DNA from 2 places in the Pseudoalteromonas sp. SCSIO 43095 genome. Region 2 is predicted to be linked to the other one. Evidence: riboswitches for the same ligand, from Rfam matches in the RefSeq annotation. Region 2 holds a riboswitch; the other holds the start of a gene.
The links. A riboswitch is a leader RNA that binds a small molecule or an ion and turns the genes downstream of it on or off. The one in region 2 is predicted to bind lysine.
Positions count from the first base shown of each region.

Region 1 (5,121 bases), 1.1 Mb from region 2:
GTGGCTTGCATCTTCTGCTTGTCGCACGCAACTCAATACGCCATTGTGTATAACATATTCACCGGCCAGCTCATGACATAAAAAGTACGGCATACTTTCGGTAAAACCGTAGGCACCGCATTGACTAAATACTAACCAGTCTTGCTCATTTAAATCACTGGGTAATTGGTGCTCTCCTAAGCAATCAAGTGCAGTACATAAGGGGCCGTATAGGCTCATTGCTTGATTTGCTGCGTTTGAATCTCGTAATAAACGCGCAGGGAAATCTTGACTGGTGACCGCAGGGCGCAATAAATGATTAATGCCGCCGCTCATAATCACCTGTTGTTGGCCGTAATTTAGTTTGCGCTCAACAACAGGTGTGGCGTAGTGGCCGCATTCGCCTACAGCGTAGCGACCTAGTTCCATCCACAGCTCAGTAACCCCCGCATCGCATTTAATTTTTGCAAGCGCCTCTATGAGTGCATCCCAACTTAGAGTGGGCGTATCAAGCGTATAGGGAATACCTAAACCACCACCTAAATCCAGCACCTTGAGGTTAATATTTAAATCCTCAGCAAGTTGCCTTAACGGCGTAATCATTTGTGTCCACAGTTCAGCAAGTTTGTCGCTGCTAAGCATGTTGCCCCACTGAAAAATATGCAGACCGTCAAAATTAAGTGCACAGTAGTCACTGGTATTTAGCGCCTGCCACTCGTCGCACCCCAAGCCAAATGGAGTAAGACTATCGCCCCCTAGCGGGTTTTTATCACCCTCGGGCCAGCGTAATTGAACGCGCAGCAAAACCTGCAACTGGCACTGCTGGGCATTGGCTTGTTCGTTTAACCAACGCACCTGATTGAGACTTTCTGCCACAAAGGTGCGTACGCCACGCGCAATAAAGTGCTTAATTTGTTTAGGGCTTTTTGCAGGCCCCGTGTTGAGCACGCGTTCACTGTTAATTCCTTGAGCAAGGACTTGCTCAAGCTCGCCTTTACTTGCAACATCAAAGTTAAAACCAGCGTTATTTAAGCGTTGGATCACGCTAGATAACGGGTTCGCTTTAACTGCATACCAGAGTTTTACCTCGGTTTGTGCTACTAAACGCGTTAAATGTGTGTTTAGTGAATCAAGATCATAAACAAAAAAGGGCGTATCAAGCTCAGTTGATAGCTTATCAATAGCGCTTTTAACGGGCGTGCTCAAAAAGGTCATTAACGTAAAACCTCTTCAAGCAATAATGACGCGTCACTTTGCTCGTCACGGTATTTAACAATTAACGCACACGACATGCTTAAGCCTTGCTCACGCGCCCAATCGTTTGACGCAGGGCGAGATCCAGGGATCACAATTGCGTATTCAGGGATTGCTTCGCCTTTATCAAGCTGGCGCTCATTTACGCAGTCATAAACAGGGATGGTTGCAGATAAGCGAACACCTGGAGCAAGTACCGCGCCTTTTTTAACTACCACGCCTTCAACAATCACACAGCCTGCACCAATAAAGGCATCATCTTCAATAACCACAGGGCTGGCACCAATGGGCTCAAGTACCCCTCCTAATTGTACCGCTGCGCTTAAATGCACATTTTTACCTACTTGAGCACACGACCCTACGAGCGCGTGGCTATCTACCATAGTGCCCTCGTCAATAAATGCACCAATATTTACGTACGCAGGTGGCATAATAATAGTGCCTTTGGCAACATGTGCACCACGGCGCACACTTGAACCACCGGGTACCATGCGAACGCCTGCTGTGGCTTCAAAGCTTTGCGGCGCTAAGTTATGTTTATCAACAAAACCGCCAGCAAACTCGGTGTTTTGACCGTTTTTAAAGGCTTCTAAAATGCCTTGCTTTACTTCTACGTTAGCGTGCCATTGGCCGTTTTCGTCTTGTGTTGCTGCGCGAACCGCGCCCGTTTCTAAATTATTTAATAGTTCTAACCAGTTCATTATAAAAACCTGTATTTAATGCCAAGATAAAATGGTGTTGTTTGCCGATGAAATGTCATTGGTGTGTGTCAGCTCAAGGTGTGTTAAAGGTGGGCGTAAATACGGACTGCTAATACGGCCTTGTAAATGCATTAACACTTTGACTGGGATAGGGTTGGCTACTGAGAATAAGCTATTGATAGCACTAGACCACTGGACAAAAAGATTAGGGTGTTGGCCGCTTAAACTGCGCTTTACAAACTCATGGGTTTGCACTGGCCATGCATTGGCTGCAACCGACACTAAACCTTTTGCACCTGCTTGGGCAAAATAAGGCATGAGGGCATCATCACCACTAAAAATAGCTAAATCAGGCGCCGCTTTTCGAAAGGCTTCAAATTGAGAGATAGAGCCACTGGCTTCTTTCAGTGCCCATAAATTTTTATGATGTTTGAGGTTTTCAATAGTCGCAATGGGAATGCTTACGGCGCTTCGTCCTGGTACGTTATAAAGCATACAAGGATGAGAACTGGCATCGAGTAAGCTTTCAAACCAATGCGTTTGCCCCACTGCACCGGGTTTGGCGTACAAAGGCGAGCCAAGTAAAAAACCATGAATAGGCAGTTGGTTGCAGTAGTTAACCCATTCAAGCTGCTGCTTTAAGTTACTACCACCGACTGCGACCATAAGCGGGACGCTCGGCTGTAATTGGCAGACATGCTCTACGATGGCTTGCTGCTCTTTTAGGGTCAGGGCTAACCCTTCGCCAGTGCTACCAAGTAATAAAATGCCGTTGTTAGCGGCTTCTTGTTCGGCCACCAAGGTGTCTAAGGTTGCGTAATCAACTAGGCCATTTTGATCAAATGGGGTGATCAGCGCAGTCCATAAATGGAAATTGTTAATATTGAAGTTGTTGATCATCTCTCACGAACTTATAGGGCATTCGTCGAGTTTTTGGCGGGTATTTAGGATGCCTGACTCTTTGAATGTGTTTATAATTCGAAGAGCGAATGGGCTTAAATAATAGGGCGCACGGCCTTATTATACTAAGACCAGAAGCTCTCCACCAAATATGTTATTGGTGACAGTCGCTAGGATTCAACCTAGTCGCCCGAAGTAATCTTTCACAAAAAAGTGTTACCTCTCGGCGTTAATTCCCCTCACGTATGCTCATTGGAGTTTGCGCTCCTAACATACGCTACCTGAATAACGCACCTCTTCTAGCCCTTTGTACTCGCTACTTGAAAAGCCAGTTAGCAAATACAATGTAATAGGGTAAGTGTGGCGATTAAACCATTTTAGCCGTCTAGGTGTCAAGTGACTAAATTCAGATTGATTCACCCTGATTGACTGTTATTACGTATTGGCTGCTTTTCTCGTACACTAACCTCACAGTAGAAGTAAGGTATTAAGCAGATGGAAAAATTTAGCGATATTTATAAGCGAGCAGTGGAGCGAAAGGGCTCTGAAAAAATGCTTAAGTTGTTACTCGCAAAACCTTTATCAACAAAGCAACTCAGCACATTAAGTGATGATGATTGGCTAGAAGAATTTACTCGCAAGGTATTTCAAAGTGGTTTTTATTGGTCGGTGATCAATAGTAAATGGGCAGGATTTAGAGAGGTTTTTTGGGATTTTAATGTTGAAAAGTTACTGATGATGCCACCGGATATGCTTGAGCAAAAAGCCAGTGATGAGCGGATTGTACGCAACTATAAAAAAGTAAAAACTATTACTGAAAATGCATATATGATCCACGAAGTTGCGCAGCAGCATGGTAGTTTTAGTCAGTTTATAGCTAATTGGCCAAGTGAAGATATTATTGGTTTGTGGGCATATTTGAAAAAACAGGGTGCGCGTTTAGGGGGCAATACCGGTCCTTATGCTTTGCGTGCATTAGGGAAAGACACCTTTTTATTATCCCGAGACGTAGAGAGCTATTTACGTGCGCACAAAATTATAGATGGCGGCTTACAAACCAAAAAATCATTAAATGCCGCGCAAGCTTTTTTTAATGAACTGCAGCAGCAAAGCGGTTTAAGTATGCAAGAGCTAAGCTTAATTGTCGCTTATGGTGTCGGCGACAACCGAGTAGGAATAAGCCAACAACAATAGGATTAATCATGAAATTAGTGCCAAGGTATACCAATATTGGTGACGGCTTTGCTATTAGCGATCATCCGGCTAAAGTGGCAGCGCCACAGTTATTGTTATGGAATGAGCCCCTAGCTAAGCAATTTAATATACAGGTGAGTGCCGATTCACGAGCAAATATATTCAGCGGTAATGAACCCCAAGCGATTTCTGCAGTGGCACTGGGATATTCTGGTCATCAGTTTGGTCACTTTTCACCGCGACTAGGGGATGGTAGGGCGCATTTGCTCGGTGCGATTAGCGATGATAAAAATCAGCTTTGGGATCTGCAATTAAAAGGCGCTGGTGCTACGCCATTTTCGCGCGGAGGCGATGGCCGCTGTGCATTAGGTCCAGCTATTCGTGAGTACGTAATGAGCGAAGCTATGCACGCGCTTGGCATTCCAACAACGCGTTGTTTAGCCGTGGTTGGCAGTGGCGAAACCGTTTATCGCAACCCACCTCAACCAGGTGCTATTGTAACCCGACTCGCCAGCAGTCATATACGGGTGGGCTCGTTTCAATATTTAGCCACTCAAGGTGACGTTACTAGCCTAAAAAACTTAGCCGACTTAGCCATTCAAAGACACTATCCCGAGATTAACAGCACTGGTGCTCAGCGTTATTTAGATTTTTTAGCTGCAGTGATCGCCAACCAAGTCAAATTAGTCGTAAGTTGGATGAGGGTGGGGTTTATTCATGGTGTTATGAACACCGATAACACCTTAATTAGTGGTGAAACCATAGATTACGGCCCATGTGCCATGATGAACCAGTTTGATTTTGATACCGTGTTTAGCTCTATTGATAAACAAGGGCGTTATGCGTTTGGTAATCAGCCAAACATGGCAAGTTGGAACTGTGCCCGCTTAGCAGAGAGTCTAATGGCGCTGATCAGTGATGATGACGAGCAAGCGGTGGCATTGATGACGCCTTTAATTGAGGGCTTTTCAACGCAATTTAACCAACAATTTAGCGCTATGTGGGCGCAAAAGTTAGGGTTAACAGTCGCGGATGATAAAGATAATAAGTTGGTGGGAGAGTTACTAGGGTTATTAAAACAACACCAGCTTGA
Region 1 is NZ_CP087995.1:55,946-61,066, forward strand. Features, by position in the region: gene LOC50_RS00320 (PLP-dependent decarboxylase) at 1-1,194, opposite strand, end outside; gene LOC50_RS00325 (2,3,4,5-tetrahydropyridine-2,6-dicarboxylate N-succinyltransferase) at 1,194-1,934, opposite strand; gene dapA (4-hydroxy-tetrahydrodipicolinate synthase) at 1,950-2,834, opposite strand; lysine riboswitch at 2,962-3,141, opposite strand; gene LOC50_RS00335 (DNA-3-methyladenine glycosylase I) at 3,330-4,028, shown strand; gene LOC50_RS00340 (protein adenylyltransferase SelO) at 4,037-5,121, shown strand, end outside.
Region 1: it holds a riboswitch for lysine, as region 2 does, so the genes downstream of both, dapA (4-hydroxy-tetrahydrodipicolinate synthase) here and lysC (lysine-sensitive aspartokinase 3) in region 2, are expected to answer to the same signal.

Region 2 (5,121 bases):
CTTTCATCGCTAGCAAAATAATAAAAGCCACGACTGTCGTGCTTTAAATCATGGCCTAATGCTGTGAATAAGGCGCTGTAAGCTTCAATTTGTTGGTCAAGCTCTTGCCACATTAGGGTGTCTTGTTCGCAAATGTGGTAACCCGCGACTAATTTTTTATTAATGGCTTGTAAGTGAGAAAGCTCATTTAAGTTTATCTGTGTCATGGTGATTACTCGTGCTCGGCTTTATCAGCCTGAGGCTCTGAATTAAAGGGGTACAAAGAAAAGTGCTGGCCTGCAATGTTAACGCGGGCTTTTTTATCGCTTTGGCTAATGTGTAGGGTGTTATCGCTCACTAGCTTTTGATATAAAAACAGCATTTCATCGGCTTCAAGCTCAGGGTAGCTTTCGTCTAAAAATTGCAGCAGAGGCTGTGGTTTTTTACGCTGCTTTTTGAAGCGTTTTGCAAACTGCGCTTTTACATCGTGATAGTCAGGAATGTTTGGCGTGACAAACGCAGGCACATCGTTTTGCTCTGGTAGCTGATATTCGTGATGCTCAAACTCAGCCAGGCTTGCCATGTAGGCTACTATATGGCGCTGTTGACCCAATGAATACTTTTGCGCATCGCTTACAAAATGTGGCTGCACGGCGCTGAGCATATTATCTACCCCATTTTTACGTATTAGTCCTAATACTTTTGCTACTTGGCGGGTAACAAGGTTGTTACGGCGCAACTCTTCACGCAGTGGCATAAGCATATCGGCACTTTTTCGTAAGCTTGTCCGGCCAACTAAGTGCATTTCTAGAATGCGGGTACGCAATTGCTCAAGCATGCGTTTATCGTTGTACGCTTTGCCTGAGCGTTCAATGTGTTCTATTTGGGTGCTAATTTGTTGCTCAATAAGGGTAAAGCAGGCATGAAAGTCGCCTCTAATATCCACCATTTCCAACATGGGTTCTATATACTCATCAAACGCTTCTATCACGGCTTTATAGCGTTTTTGTAGCGACTGCACCGCATTATTAGATTTGGCTTGCTCAACAATATTTAAAATAGCGTTTTCGTTGTGTAAAAACAGTTTGATTATTTTACGCACCCGATCATCCATAATACGGCTAAAGCGGCGTAAATCATCAAAATCTTCCATTTCACCGGCATTGAATAGCCGATTACCTAAACGGGCCAAATCATCAACCAAGACACTAATTTCTTGTGCTAAGCCTAAATGTTCTTCTTGCAGTAAAAAGGTGGCAAAGTCGGCAATGGCGCGGTTAATTTCCAGTTGTGACGATTTAGCCAGCGGAATAATAATTTCTTGATTCAATAACCGGTTGGTTTCTTTATAAATACGCTCATTATTCCACGTGGGTTGCTTTTGCTTAATGGCATTTTGAAGATCTTTAATACTAAAGTCGGCCATTTTAAAGCGCTTAAATAATAGCTCTAATACACCCCAGTGTTCATTTAGGGTATTAAGTAGCTTTTTAGCTGGGATCATAAGGCGTTGCAACTTCCTAGTATTCGTTATTTTATATTTCTCGAACTTATATGGTATTCGTTTTTGCGACGATTTAATAATAGTTTTTACACCCGCTTAGTGATAGTATCCGCGCCGAATATAGGCACATAGAGTTTGTGGGTATATTTTTTACATGGTTTCAATTTTTACTTAACCCCGAAGGTTGTTTAATATCATGGTTTCCTCGATTATCCTGACGCTGATAGCGATTGCATTTTTGCTTATCGTTATTGAGGATGTGATCCACGTAAACAAAGCAAAAACGACATTATTTTTTGGTACACTTTGTTGGATTATCTCCTTTATTTTTCCTCTTAATGGGCAAAGCCCCGAAACGATTCAAACCCTCCTAGACCACAATATTTTAGAAATTGCTTCTTTATGGCTGTTTTTAATGGCCGCAATGACCTTTGTTGCCTATTTAAACTCTAAAGGACTTATCGAAAATGTTGTGAACCGGATTATGCCAACCAGCATTAGTGAGCGTAAGCTGATGTTTTTGGTGGGGTGTTTTGCGTTTTTATTTTCATCTATTTCAGACAACGTTACGGCCACGCTAATATCACTGGCAGTGATTATGTCATTAAAGCTTGAAGCCAAAAAGTTAGTTAAGTACGCCACGCTTATTGTATTTGCTGTAAACTCCGGTGGTGTATCACTTATCACGGGTGATGTAACCACACTTATGATTTTCCTTGATGGTAAAGTATCAATTAGCAATTTATTACTGTTAATTGTGCCTGCGTTACTAAGTGTATTATTACTCGCTACTTTGTTATCAATTGGCATGAATAAGCAACTCGAGTTTAAAAAAACTAAATTTAAACGTATTGAAAAAACCGACATAACCATTGCGGTTATTTTCTTCACTACGGTTATTGCTACGCTTACATTGAGTGTTTTATACAGTGTACCGCCTCTGCTTACTTTTTTATTGGGTTTATCTATTATGTTTTTAGTCGCGCAATTTTTAATGCGCAAAAAAGACATCAACAAAGATATGATCGACTTTATACGCGACATAGAGTACGACACCTTATTGTTTTTCGTGGGTGTGTTACTGCTTGTTGGTGCGTTAAAAGAAGTTGGGGTACTGAGCCAATTTACTAATTTGTATACGGTAATGGCGCCAGAGTACGCAAACTACTTAATGGGTATTTTATCTGCAGGTGTTGATAACGTGCCACTAACGGCAGCGTTATTAAAAGCCGACATTGTAATGAGTCAACAGCATTGGTTGTCGTTTACGTATGCAACCGGTGTAGGTGGCTCTATGCTAATCATTGGCTCGGCAGCCGGTATTATAGCCATGAGTAAGGTAAAAGAGCTGACGTTTGCAAGTTACCTTCGCTTATCGCTGTATTTATTACTGTGTTACACCTTTGGTTATGCGGGCTCTTACTTAATGGGTAGTTTTATTTGATTTTAGTGTAAAACGACTTGACAGCTAGACGTCTAAACGATAACTTTCAAAGCCGCACTCTTAGTGCGGTTTTGTTTTATTAGCCACAGGTTAATAATACATTCAGAAGAGGTGCGATACTTAGGTACTTAATGTGAGGCAACGACAGCCTGCGACCATTAAGGAGGGAAGTACTCGCCGAGGAAAATAATGGGTCGTTACTATTGTTTTTCGGTTTATGGGGCTGAATCCTCAAAACTGTCACCAATTTAGGTGGAGAGCTTCTGGCAGTAGATTTTTCTTATCTTTATTTCCTGCCAAGTTCTTCTTGTTTTATTGCGGTTTGGATGCCGCGAAAGGAGACGAAATGACTACCCAATCAGTGCCACAAAGTTCACAGTGCACAAAATCAGATTACATTGTTGCCAAATTTGGTGGCACCAGCGTTGCTAACTTTGAGGCGATGAGCCGTTGTAGCGAAATTATCGTAAACGATAAAAATGTACGTATTGTTGCAGTAAGCGCCAGTGCCGGAGTGACCAATCATTTAGTGGAGCTTTGCAAAGCGGGTATTGAAGCCGCTAAACGCCAACAGCATATTGATGGTGTACTTGCGATTCAGCAGGCTATTTTAAATGACCTGTCGTTAGATGATGATTTAGCCCTTGGGTTTAATCAAACGCTTGATGCATTTCAAACGTTGGCGGCACAAACACTCAATACTGAGCAGCAGTTCGATGAGCTACTTAGCTTTGGCGAGCGTTTATCGTCGTACTTATTTACCCAAGTACTAAGGTTAAAGGGTTTAAATGCCACTCGTTTTGATGTGCGCCAGGTGCTTAAAACCGATAGCCAATTTGGTAAAGCAACACCAAATGTGGGCGCCACAGCGCAAGCCGCTAAAACACATTTAATTCCGCTGCTTGATGATAGCGTTATTGTAACCCAAGGGTTTATTGGTAGCGATGCAAACAATTTAACGACCACGCTCGGTCGAGGTGGCTCAGATTATAGTGCTGCACTGCTTGCTGAGGCTATTAACGCTAAAAGTGTGCATATTTGGACTGACGTAGTGGGTATTTTTAGCACCGATCCTCGTTTGTGTGTAAAAGCCACTCCTATTGCGCGTTTAAGTTTTGATGAAGCAGCAGAAATGGCGACCTTTGGCGCTAAAGTGCTGCACCCAGCTACAATTTTGCCTGCCAGTCGCAGCCATATTAATGTGTTTGTTGGCTCAAGCACAGAGCCAGAACTTGGCGGTACGTGGATTGAACGTGAAAAATCGCAGCTACCTGGTATTCGTGCGGTAACGCAACGTAAAAATCAAATATTATTAACCCTTAAAAGCCCAGAAATGTTATTAGCCAGTGGCTTTTTAGCGCGTATATTTACTATTTTAAGTGAGTGCAATATTTCGGTAGATTTGGTCACCACCTCTGAAATTAGTGTAGCAATTACCCTTGATAATGCGCCTAATGCATCACGTCCAGAGCTTGATCAAGCATGTTTAGATAAGCTTGCTGAATTTTGCCATGTATCGGTTGAAAACAATTTAACGCTGGTAGCGTTAATTGGCTCTGAAATTGTTTTGCGCCAACATGAAATGAATTTAATGAAAGTGTTAAGTGATTTTAATATTCGACTCATTTGCCATGGTGCAAGTAAACATAACTTGTGCTTTTTAGTTGAGCAAAGCGAGTCTGATGCTGTGGTTCAAGCGATTCATAGTCGATTACTAGAAAGTGATTGCGCTGCGTAAATCGTTAATAGTTATTATTGAGCACCGCCAGTCGGTGCTTTTTTTTGCCACAACGCTAATATCAAACATGTCGTTATGTGCTCCAACCACGGTATTGCTACAAGCTGTAAGCTGAGTGTTATTAAGTTCGTTAAACACATTAGGGCTTAATAATTGAGCAATGGGGCGGCTGGTGGCTTTAGCCAGCGCTTCTTTTAATGTCCAAATCCTAAAAAAATGATGTGCTTGAGTTGTTATGTTATCTGAATCGATTATTAAGCTCACTTCGGCTGGATGGTAAAAGTGTTTAGCGAGTTTATTAAAAGGGCGCTTTAAATTAATTTTTTCAATATCAAAGCCAAATTGAGTTGATGCTACATTTAACGCTGCACCTACAAAACCATGAGAATGAGAAATACAGCAACTGATCACGCCTGTTGTATTTTTAATATGTAATTCTAATTTACTGTTATCGGG
Region 2 is NZ_CP087995.1:1,148,880-1,154,000, forward strand. Features, by position in the region: gene LOC50_RS05505 (condensin complex protein MksE) at 1-206, opposite strand, end outside; gene LOC50_RS05510 (MksB family condensin complex protein) at 212-1,483, opposite strand; gene nhaD (sodium:proton antiporter NhaD) at 1,680-2,927, shown strand; lysine riboswitch at 3,026-3,198, shown strand; gene lysC (lysine-sensitive aspartokinase 3) at 3,274-4,665, shown strand; gene LOC50_RS05525 (4'-phosphopantetheinyl transferase family protein) at 4,642-5,121, opposite strand, start outside.